One region of the Paenibacillus sp. NPDC093718 genome, then DNA from elsewhere that is predicted to be linked to it. Evidence: riboswitches for the same ligand, from Rfam matches in the RefSeq annotation. Region 1 holds a riboswitch; the other holds the start of a gene.
What was found. A riboswitch is a leader RNA that binds a small molecule or an ion and turns the genes downstream of it on or off. The one in region 1 is predicted to bind cyclic di-AMP.
Positions count from the first base shown of each region.

Region 2: linked by a shared signal. The riboswitch ahead of ACQKPA_RS22080 (universal stress protein) and the one ahead of ACQKPA_RS31540 (C40 family peptidase) in region 1 are both predicted to bind cyclic di-AMP.

Region 1 covers NZ_JBNNUS010000018.1:52,071-57,201, reverse strand. Annotated here, with positions in the region: gene ACQKPA_RS31560 (4a-hydroxytetrahydrobiopterin dehydratase) at 1-59, shown strand, start outside; gene ACQKPA_RS31555 (c-type cytochrome) at 161-517, opposite strand; gene ACQKPA_RS31550 (GNAT family N-acetyltransferase) at 679-1,179, opposite strand; gene ACQKPA_RS31545 (C40 family peptidase) at 1,319-1,792, opposite strand; gene ACQKPA_RS31540 (C40 family peptidase) at 2,228-2,701, opposite strand; cyclic di-AMP (ydaO/yuaA leader) riboswitch at 2,705-2,844, opposite strand; gene ACQKPA_RS31535 (hypothetical protein) at 3,192-4,019, opposite strand; gene ACQKPA_RS31530 (M1 family metallopeptidase) at 4,031-5,131, opposite strand, start outside.
Region 2 covers NZ_JBNNUS010000007.1:307,778-312,908, reverse strand. Annotated here, with positions in the region: gene ACQKPA_RS22090 (glycosyltransferase) at 1-138, shown strand, start outside; gene ACQKPA_RS22085 (TrkH family potassium uptake protein) at 220-1,515, opposite strand; gene ACQKPA_RS22080 (universal stress protein) at 1,647-2,330, opposite strand; cyclic di-AMP (ydaO/yuaA leader) riboswitch at 2,441-2,588, opposite strand; gene ACQKPA_RS22075 (TrkH family potassium uptake protein) at 2,764-4,128, shown strand; gene ACQKPA_RS22070 (cation:proton antiporter) at 4,250-5,131, opposite strand, start outside.

The sequences.
Region 1 (5,131 bases):
AGCAGTTTAACGAAGCCTATGAGAAGAGTCGTTCGAAGGATGGCAAGGCGGCACAATAGAAGGGAAGACCATTAATCCCTTCAGAGGCCCCGAATATGTAAAAAACACGCTTGCACCGGGAACAACTCCAGGTGCAAGCGTGTTTTGCGTTTAAGCTGATTTATTTTTTCTCAGCAAGGTACAGCGCGATGTTTGCGATTTCATCAGGTTTAAGTTGGTCTTTAAAGGAAGGCATTCCCTTACGACCTTTGGTTACAACGTTGAAAATCGCGTCCGCATCCATGTGTCCGCCTACTTGATTCAAAGCCGGCCCAGCGCCGCCTTGAAGTTGGTCGCCGTGACAGCTAATGCAGCTTGCTTTCAGTGTGGCTTCCGCTGCGGCTGCATCGAGAGTCACTTCCGGCATGGTCGGCTTCTCTTCCTGAGCTACCTGTTCCTTACCTGGGAGCGTAAACATCAGCGCGATAGCCAACGCACATGCGACGAAGAACAATCCGCTCATGATCCATTTTTGCATCGTCATATCGTCCCTTCTATGTATACTGCACTTTTGCACTTGTCTCCATTATAAACCAACATCCATAGACAGCATAGCCAGTTGTGACAAAAAAAGCAACTATACGGCGTAGCTTCATAAAAAGTACACAAAATTGTGCTTTTTCATATAGACAAAGATTACTATTCCTCATTTGCCGGGGGCTCATACACCATACAGTGGAAAAGGGCGTTGCCCGTTGGCGTAAGCCGCTCATACGTATCGGTGATGTGAAAGCCTGCCCTTTGATAAGCGCGGATTGCTCGCTCATTCCAGGTCATTACCTCAAGGTCAATTTCGTCGGCAGGCCGCCTCCGTTTGGCTTCCTGGACAATCGACTGCATAAATCGTTTACCCATTCCACGCCCGCACCAATCAGGCCGCATGCCAAGTCCAATTCGTGTAACCTCATGCATCGGAAACAGCTGGGCAAATCCCCAGAGGGCCTCCCGCTCATCCAGAACCGAGATGTACTGTCCCAGGCGAATGTCCGGATCGCCAAACTCCACCTCAAGCCCTTTCATCTGCTCCCAGGGAAGAAAGCCATAGATATTATAGGGAGGAGGGTAGGCCCAAGCGCATATTTCTTTGGCGTGCTCTTCACGCATGACTACGGCGTGAAATGTAATCGGTGTGGCATCCATTTGCGAAGTCCTCCTATCGTCTGCATAAATAATAACCATATTACGAACATCCAAGTCGCATCAAAAAAGCCCGCAAAAGAGAGGTAAGGGCTCCTTTAACGGGCAAGCAGTATGTATAGGGAAGAATAGCCTCTATAGCTTAGGATGATTCACCGACCGACTCTTCATACTTATCATCACTCATGATACGCTTTGCACCCACGTATCGCTGATCGTAGTAATCCTCTGCCAGGCGGTTGATAACCACGCCGCGGTTGGAGGAAGCATGGGCGAATTTGCCATCACCGACATAAATGCCGACGTGGGAGATGCCCTGGCCCGATGTGTTAAAGAACACCAAATCGCCAGCGCGCAGCTCCTTACGGGACACGCTTGTCCCCATGTCGAATTGAGAGCCGGATTGATGCGGGAGCTTCAGACCGAGTTTAGCATAAACATACATGGTGAAGCCGGAACAGTCAAATCCGCTCGTGGTTGTACCGCCGTAGCTGTATCTTGTACCTAGAACTTTATCGATTTCCTGATCCAGCGCACGATCAGCAAACACGCTGCCAACGCCCAAAGTGAACAGCAGCGTGATACTTAGGGCTGCTGTCGATAATGTTTTCTTCAGCATGGTAAGCTCCTTTTTCGTTTGCCGCGAGGCATAGCAATCTATATATTAAAGCACTTACATTAATGACAAAGTTGTTACTGCGTCCATTCTAGCAGACAGCAAGCGAGATTGGCAATTATTTCTTGATGGATTTCGCTATTTTTCAATAGCATTAGCTGTCGAAGCAATAAAAAAATCAATATTTTTCCAAAATGGGTGTTTAATGAAGGGAGAGAAGGGTATATAAAGGATAGAAGATGTGAAGACATGGCAAAGTGAAGTGAACTTGTATAATAAATTTCATTTTTTTTCGAAAAGCGGGAACTTTTTCGTTGTCCTGAACGTTATAAAGGTATAGAGAGAATAAACAAAAGAAAAAGCCGCTGGATGAGATCGGCACAATCTCATAAACCCAGGGCTTTCTTGTAAGAGTAAATCAATTAAGTTCCAACATTAATTGTAGTTTACAGCTACGGATTTGTACGTATTCTGACTCATAATTCTCTTAGCGCCTACATATCGGTTGGCGTAATAGCTCTGGCTCAGCGGACTAATAATGACACCACGCGAAGATGAAGAATGAGCGAATTTGCCGCTCCCGACATAAATACCCACATGAGATACACCTCTACCGGATGTGTTGAAGAACACGAGATCGCCAGCTTTCAGGTTGCTCTTGGATACGGCCGTACCTACTTTGTATTGAGCTGCAGACGTACGGGGCAGGCTAAGGCCAAGCTTCTTGTAAACATAGCTGGTGAATCCGGAGCAGTCAAAACCATTCGTTGTAGTTCCACCTGTTTTGTAAGAGACACCAATGGCTGGTTTGATTGCAGTATTTAATTTGGAATCGGCGAAAGCGCTTCCGGTCCCTAATGTGAGTGCGAGTGCGAGGCCTAGAGAAACAGCCGTTAACTTCTTTTTCAAAACAAAAGCCCCTTCCATTGCCTGCGAGGTTAGCTTAAGGGTTCGGTTGAAGGTCCCCTATGATCCCTCTCTTGCGAGATCAATTCACCCAAAACGGATCCCCCGCTTCCCATATCGTTATGGGAATTCGGCTCCTTAAAATGTTGATGAACCCATTCATTGACGTTTGACGTTCCAACATAGTTAGCGAATTACATCGTTCCAATAAAAAGTTACAGTAAAGATGACAAAGTTGTTACTAACATATTCGTTATTTTAGCAGAGTATTAACAATTTGGCAAACGAGGAAAGATTATTTTTAAACAAAAAAACCTGTCCCCCTCTTGGGGAAACAGGTTTTTTTGTAATTTGGCGTTCAGAAATTTGTAATATGGAGGATAAAAGAACTCTTATTCTCTGTAAAATCAAGCCCGGGATAGAAACGTGTCGCTTCCGATTACAGCTTATTCGCGAGCATGTTTCATTATTTTAGGGTGACGAATTGTAACCATTAAGGATGCTGTGAGGAGGAATCTCTCCACAAATGATATTGAGCGGACATTGCCCAAATTTGGAAAAGTCCATTCAGGAAATAAGAGGCTTGCTGAATAATTAAGCCGATCAACCCGGCCCAGAAGAGCGAGGCCGAGCTCAGGAGCAGCAGAATGACACAGGCGGATCCACTGATGGTGATGGATAACAGCATTGCCATGCCCAAGCGGCGGAAGAGCGCATGGATCGAGCTGATCATGCTGGAATCGCCTGTACGGCCAAATTGCATATAGAGTAATAACAAGCGGATCAGATAGGCGTACAAGAACCAGCCAGCTGCATAGGGCAGTGCATGAAGCAGCAGAACAGGCTCCTGAATTCCATTCAGCAGAATCGGGAGGATTTTGGGCAGAATCCAGTAACCGGGCGCGAGGGTGAGAATAAGCTCAACCAGATAGAATAGCGTTACGGGTTTCCACAGTTTCCGCATGCCAGTGAAGAAGAATAAACCGCGCTCGCCCTTGGCTTCCTGGTGAAGGTTGTAGAAGATGCCAGCCCGAATGAGCGGGGTGAGGCTCATCCGGATCAGGAGCAAACCGGCCAGAAGCCATCCGTAGGTGTGTACTGTGCTGCTCAAGGATAAGCTCATCTCGCCCTCGTAGAAGAATAAAAGACGGCTGAGCTCGTTAGGGGCGGAATCCGGATATCGCATCAGCAGGGGGACGACTGCCGATTTTACGAGACGGTACAGGCAATATCCCCACAGCAAACGATATAAGAAGAGCAGGATCGAGACGTATAGCTGGTCTTTAACACTGGTCCACCCTTGGCCTGCGTAACTTTTCATGTGCTCCCCCCTCACCATGACAGGCTGCCGAACAGCGTCTCCACAAGCTTGGTAATACTGAGATTCCAGCGTGTAACCACCGTCGGATCCATTCCTGCCTTCATATAGTTATTAATGTGTTTGTTCTCTAGGACGATGGAGTACTTCGGATCAACCATGGCCCAGGCGAGCGGAGAGCTGTACTCCAGGGTGTAAGCAACTTTGCCGTCTTTGCCGCTCCAGGTTCGTTCCACCGTTTTGCCGTCCTCAAAGGCGAACACGATCGGCACATCGCTGATATCCCCGTCCTTGCTCGTAATCTGGACCGTGGACTCATATCGAGGATTTTCAGCCGTGCCTTTATTTTTGGTTTTGATCACGTCGATGGCGACATCCGCCATCTGGCTTCCATATACATATTGGTCAAAATACGACTGCCAGGACGTTTTGCTTACTTGCTCGACGACTTTCTGAAAGTCAGATGTGGTTGGATGCTTGAACCGGTATTTTTGGGCATAGGTGTGCATAATCTTGCCCATCATCTGTGGACCGACCTGCCGTTCGATGCCTTGCAGCACCAGCTTGCCCCTCGTATAAACATTCAGTGCATAGTTTTCGTGAGAACTGTATTTCCAGGATTCCATCTTCAGCGGTGCAGGGGAAGAAATGGATGCTCCCTGAGCCGCCGTATTGGAGGTAATACCGTATTCTTTTTCCATGACTCGTTCTTCTGCATAGGTTGCAAAGGCCTCGTCCAGCCAGGCTTCCTCAAATTCGTTACTTGCGATCATTCCGTAAAAATATTGATGGGCGATCTCATGAATGACGGTCCGTTCGAGCTCATAACCCGGCGAATCGTTCTTGGCACCGAAGGCCGTGACCAGCGTCGGGTATTCCATACCGCCTGCACCGTTGCCTGATTCCGGCGGAACGACGATGGACAACGTGGAATACGGATAGGTTCCGTACCATTTTCCAAACGAAGCGAGTGCCGACTTAGCGGCATCAAAGTAACGCTCCTTTAAGTCTTTATGGGCTGGATCGAGATACAGCTTGATGCGGACGCCGGGTACGCCTGGTGCGGAGAATGCTTCTTCTGCCGTGACAAAGTTTGGCGATGCCGACCAGGCAAA
Region 2 (5,131 bases), on a different contig from region 1:
GCTAAGCGAATAGCGGAGCTAACAAGTCATTCAGCATTGAGAGCCAATGCAATGGCACTGTCAGACAAAATTTTAGGGGAGAGAGGTGTTGATCGAACTGTAGAATTTATCGAGAGACGGTTGCATGATCACTTTTGAGAAAATTCCTTATACAAGGGATATGTGAACCAAAAGTTAAGGTATTCATGGACAAGAAAATTCTTGATTGGGAACCCTGAGTTACCCAATCAAGATATGATCTTCCGCGTATCCAATTTTGGATGTGCGCTTTTTCTGAGCCAATGCGTAAGCGAGTGTTAAGGGACCCAGACGACCGGCAAACATCGTTATCGCTACAATGACTTTCCCCACGGGGGACAATTCACTTGTCAATCCCATCGACAATCCAGTGGTGCTAAATGCTGAGGTCGCTTCAAACAACACTTCCAAGAAATGTTCTTCGAGCATTCCTTCAGAGATGGTCAGCAACAGGGAAACTCCCAGCACGACCACCAAAGAACTCATGACAACGGCCAGGGCGCGCATGACGGTTTCTCCAGCTATTTTGCGCTTGAAGGCATGGATTTGACCACCCCCGCGAAAGGTTTGGATCGTAGCTAGTATGAGTACAACAAGCGTATTGATCTTAATACCGCCGCCTGTTCCTCCGGAAGCAGCACCGATGAACATCAGAATAATAATGAAAAACTGAGAAGCCGCCAGCATACTACCGATGTCAATCGTGTTAAACCCCGAGCTTCGAGGCGTTATGCCTTGGAAAAAAGCAGCCAGCACTTGTTCGCTTTCGCTCAATTGGCCAAAGGTTGACGGATTCCAGCTCTCCAAAAAGTATATAAATAGAAAACCGAGCAGGGACAGCGTTCCTGTCCCGACTAAGACAACCTTGGAGTGAAGCGAAAGTTTCTTCCATGAACGTTTTTGGAATACATCCACAATGACGATATAGCCTAGACCTCCAATGATGAATAACAAGACAATCGTAATATTGACGATCGGATCGCCGACAAAGGGGGAAAGGCTGTCAGACCACAGGGCGAATCCGGCATTGTTGAATGCCGAAACGGAATGGAAAAGGGCGTAATAAGCTGCCTGTCCCCACCCGAAGTCCTGTTGCCAGCGGAGCGTCAGGACAATCGTAGCTAATGCTTCAAACGCGAATGCAATGAGCACCATATACATTGACAATTTAACCAAACCTTGTGCCGAGGTCGAATGGGTGGTTTGCTGTATAATGAGTCGTTGCTTCAACCCAATTCTCTTCCCCAGAACAATGGCGACCATGACGCCAAAGGTCATAAAGCCGAGCCCGCCAATTTGGATCAACATCATAATAATGACTTGTCCAAAAGTCGAAAAAACACTACCGGTATCCAAGACAACCAGTCCGTTTACGCATATTGCGGAGGTGGCTGTAAATAAGGCATCCAGCAGACCAATTGACCTCCCGGTGGAGGAAGAGTAGGGAAGCGCGAGCAATGTGGTCCCGATTATTATTAAAGTGAAAAAGACAAGCATGACGAGTTGAGGGGGACTCATATTTTTTTTGAGCTTGTTGATAAACAACTCCATTGTGTCAGGAGCGGAATGTTGTGTATTTCGGTTGTTCGAATTCATGTATGGTTTACGCACAAGTTCCACTCCATCCTTTATTGATCGCTGTGTTTCTCATACATTTCTCTGTTTTGGAAAAAAGACGGGTCTACCACTTTTCCGTGACTTATTTTCAAGTATTGGATGTCATGATCGGTTTTTATTTTCAGCAAGCCGGTGTCGAAATCGGTATTTAGTTCTTTGAAAAATAGACCATCGGCTATTGGATCGCCCCCGGATTCCTTATTGCCAAGCAGATAATGAGAACCCTCTTTGAACACAGTGACTCGAATTCCCCGTTCATGGGTGTCAGCTATTGGATCATCCATCCTTTGAACCGCTACAATGTGCAAATCCGTTTCGCCTATCTGGTTTAGGAGTTCGTTGACAAACGAGCCACGCGTAATTTCTTGCCATCGCGTTTGACCGGATTGTCCGATAATTAGCTGGGTAATTTGATGATTCTTGGCGGTTTCCGCTATGATTTCTGAAGCCTTGCGATCTTCATTCGTTTTGACAATGAAGGTTGCCCCATATTCGTCGCATTTCATTTGCCACTCAGCCATATACCTTTCTTGTGCCTGATCTAACTCATCTTCACGCAAGGGTATAACGCTCAACACAAACAGGGGACACTGAAGAAGTCTGGCTAATTCGCCGCCTCGGCGGATGAGACGTTCTCCGTTTGGACCGTAATACACGCATACCAGTATCTTTTCATTATTAAGCAGAGAAATCATTCCTTTCTTTTCTAAGCACAACAGCTTTAACAAAAAAGGCCTGGAGGCAGAGAAAAATCTGCTTCTAGGCCTTGGCTGTACGGATCATGGACAAGTCAAAGTAGTAAGAGTGTTCTTTCCCAAGACGCTGACGAGGTTAGCTGTCGGATTCGGGATTGAGAGTTCCCGTTCCTTCTTATCCAGAAAGAATTCACCCCTAAAGCTTAGTCGCTTTGTTGGTTCCCCCGTTCCTCATAGAGGATTAAGCATTCATGCGTATGAAATTTATCGTAATAAATATTATGCTAAAACATGCTGAAAGTAAACAGTTACCGATAAGTAAACAACATCATATCCTTGGATTGCAGCAGAACCTATGCTTTACTATGGTATATACTACGCAAAGAAGTCTACCGGGTTTCATGGTCTGTCGTATCTGAAAGGGGAATATAGGATGGCTAAAGGCAAATCGGAGCCGCTAAAATCATTAAAACAGTTTAAGCTATCATCTTCACGTCTGATCCTTCTTGGTTTCGCCGCACCGATTGTAATCGGCGCGATCTTGTTAGCCTTGCCCATATCATCGTCATCAGGTGAAGGTGTAGGTTGGTTAAACGCTTTGTTCACCTCAACATCTGCAGTGTGCGTAACCGGATTGGCCGTAGTGGATACAGGAACCGACTTTTCCCTTTTTGGTCAAATCATGATCATGTGCCTGATTCAAGTCGGAGGTCTTGGTTTCATGACCTTCGGAGTTTTGATCGCCGTTGTGCTTGGAAAGAAAATCGGACTGAAAAATCGTCTGCTCCTCCAAGAATCCACTAACGCATTATCAACGCAAGGCGTAGTGAGGCTATCGCTAGGTATTTTTCTGATTGCGCTCATTATCGAGTTCGTCGGAGCAGCCTTGTTAATTGTTCGTTGGGAGGAGGAACTGGGCTTGGGGCAAGCTATTTATTATGGGGTGTTCCACTCCATCTCATCATTTAATAACGCTGGCTTCAGTCTTTGGTCAGACAGTTTGAGCCGGTATGTGGGGGACCCGCTGGTCAACATCGTCATCACCCTGCTTTTTATCATTGGCGGGCTTGGATTTACTGTTGTACTGGACTTATGGAAGCATAGAAGGTGGAATAAGCTGTCCCTTCATTCAAGAATCGTTTTGTCGACCTCAGCATTTCTTTGTTTAGCCGGGTTTATCGTTATTTTCATTATTGAGTTGTTCAACTCCCATACGTTTGGCTCTTTGAGCTGGGGAGAGCGAGTATGGGCGGCTTATTTTCAAGGTGTGGTGACTCGTACGGCCGGGTTTAATACCATCGACATAGCCGCGATGATGACGACTTCTCAATTTTTCATGATTTTCCTCATGTTTATCGGTGCTTCCTCCGGATCCACGGGAGGCGGGATCAAAACCAATACATTTGCCGTACTGTTATTCACATTGATTAGTATTATTAAGGGGAAGCAGGACGTGCAGTTGTTAAATCGACGCATCCCCCAATCGATTATCCTCCGATCCATAGCCGTCATGGTGATCTCAGTGAGCGTTGTGATTGTCGCTACATTCTTGTTAACCATAAGCGAGCATAGCTTGCAAAAGGATTTTATGGAAGTTCTGTTCGAAGTGACCTCAGCCTTCGGCACCGTTGGCCTATCGATGGGATTGACGCCTGAGCTGTCTCCTTTTGGTAAAGGAGTCATCATTTTGACCATGTACATCGGCAGACTCGGCCCCTTAACGCTGGCCTTCGCGCTGTCGCAAAGAGTAGTCAAACAAAAATACCGGTTGCCTGAAGAGAAAGTGCTTATTGGTTAAGAGTGGTCGATCCGCAATTCGGGATACGAAAAAATAAGGTTCAGCTGGAGTAGTTTAATTCGAACTCCGGGGCTGAACCTTATTCTCGTTTTATGTTCTGTTTTGCTTATACGGAGGGTTCTTACATATCTGCCCCGTCTTTTTCCTTCACGGGGCTGACTAATCCAAACTTCTTAACCAAAGGTTTGATGGTTAACCCCTGAACGAGAAGTGAGAAAAGGACAACGCTAAAGGTGAGTACGAGTATATCATCGCGTCCGTCGAAGGTTGGGGGCAAGCTTAAGGCGAGAGCGATTGACAAACTGCCTTTTAACCCTCCCCAATTCAAAACCACTTTCCATGAAGAAGGGAAGGATTTCAGGAAGTACAGGCTTACGTAGACGGCCAATGTTCTTCCGATTAGAACGATAAGAATGGCTGCTCCGATTAACGCCCACTTATCCGCGAAGTTAATATGCTTGATTTCTAGACCGATCATTAAGAAAATCAATGAATTTGCGATTAACGTGATGACGTCCCAGAACGAATTAATGTTCATCTTGGTTGTATCCGACATCCCGATGCGCGCTCCGTAACTGCCAAAAATCAAGCCGCCCACGACAACGGCAATGACGCCTGATACATGGAAATGCTCGGCAATAAAGAAACTTCCGAAGAACAGGAGCATAGAGAAAGCTATTTCCAGCGGATAATCATCATAGAAGCGAATGAGCTGTGAGAACAAATACCCTAATACACTTCCAACAGCGATTCCGCCAATACTAAACTTCAAAAAGAGCAATACACCGCTGCCTATTCCCGCCCAACCCATTTCCATGTACGTGAGCAAATAAACAGAGGAGATCTGAAATAACACAACGGCTATTCCGTCATTAAACAGCGACTCCCCTTCGATGATGGTTACAATTTTCTTCGGTACACCTAGAGATTTGAAGATGGATATGACACTGATCGGATCCGTGGCACTCATCAAAGCTGCGAAGGTAAATGCAACAATAAGAGG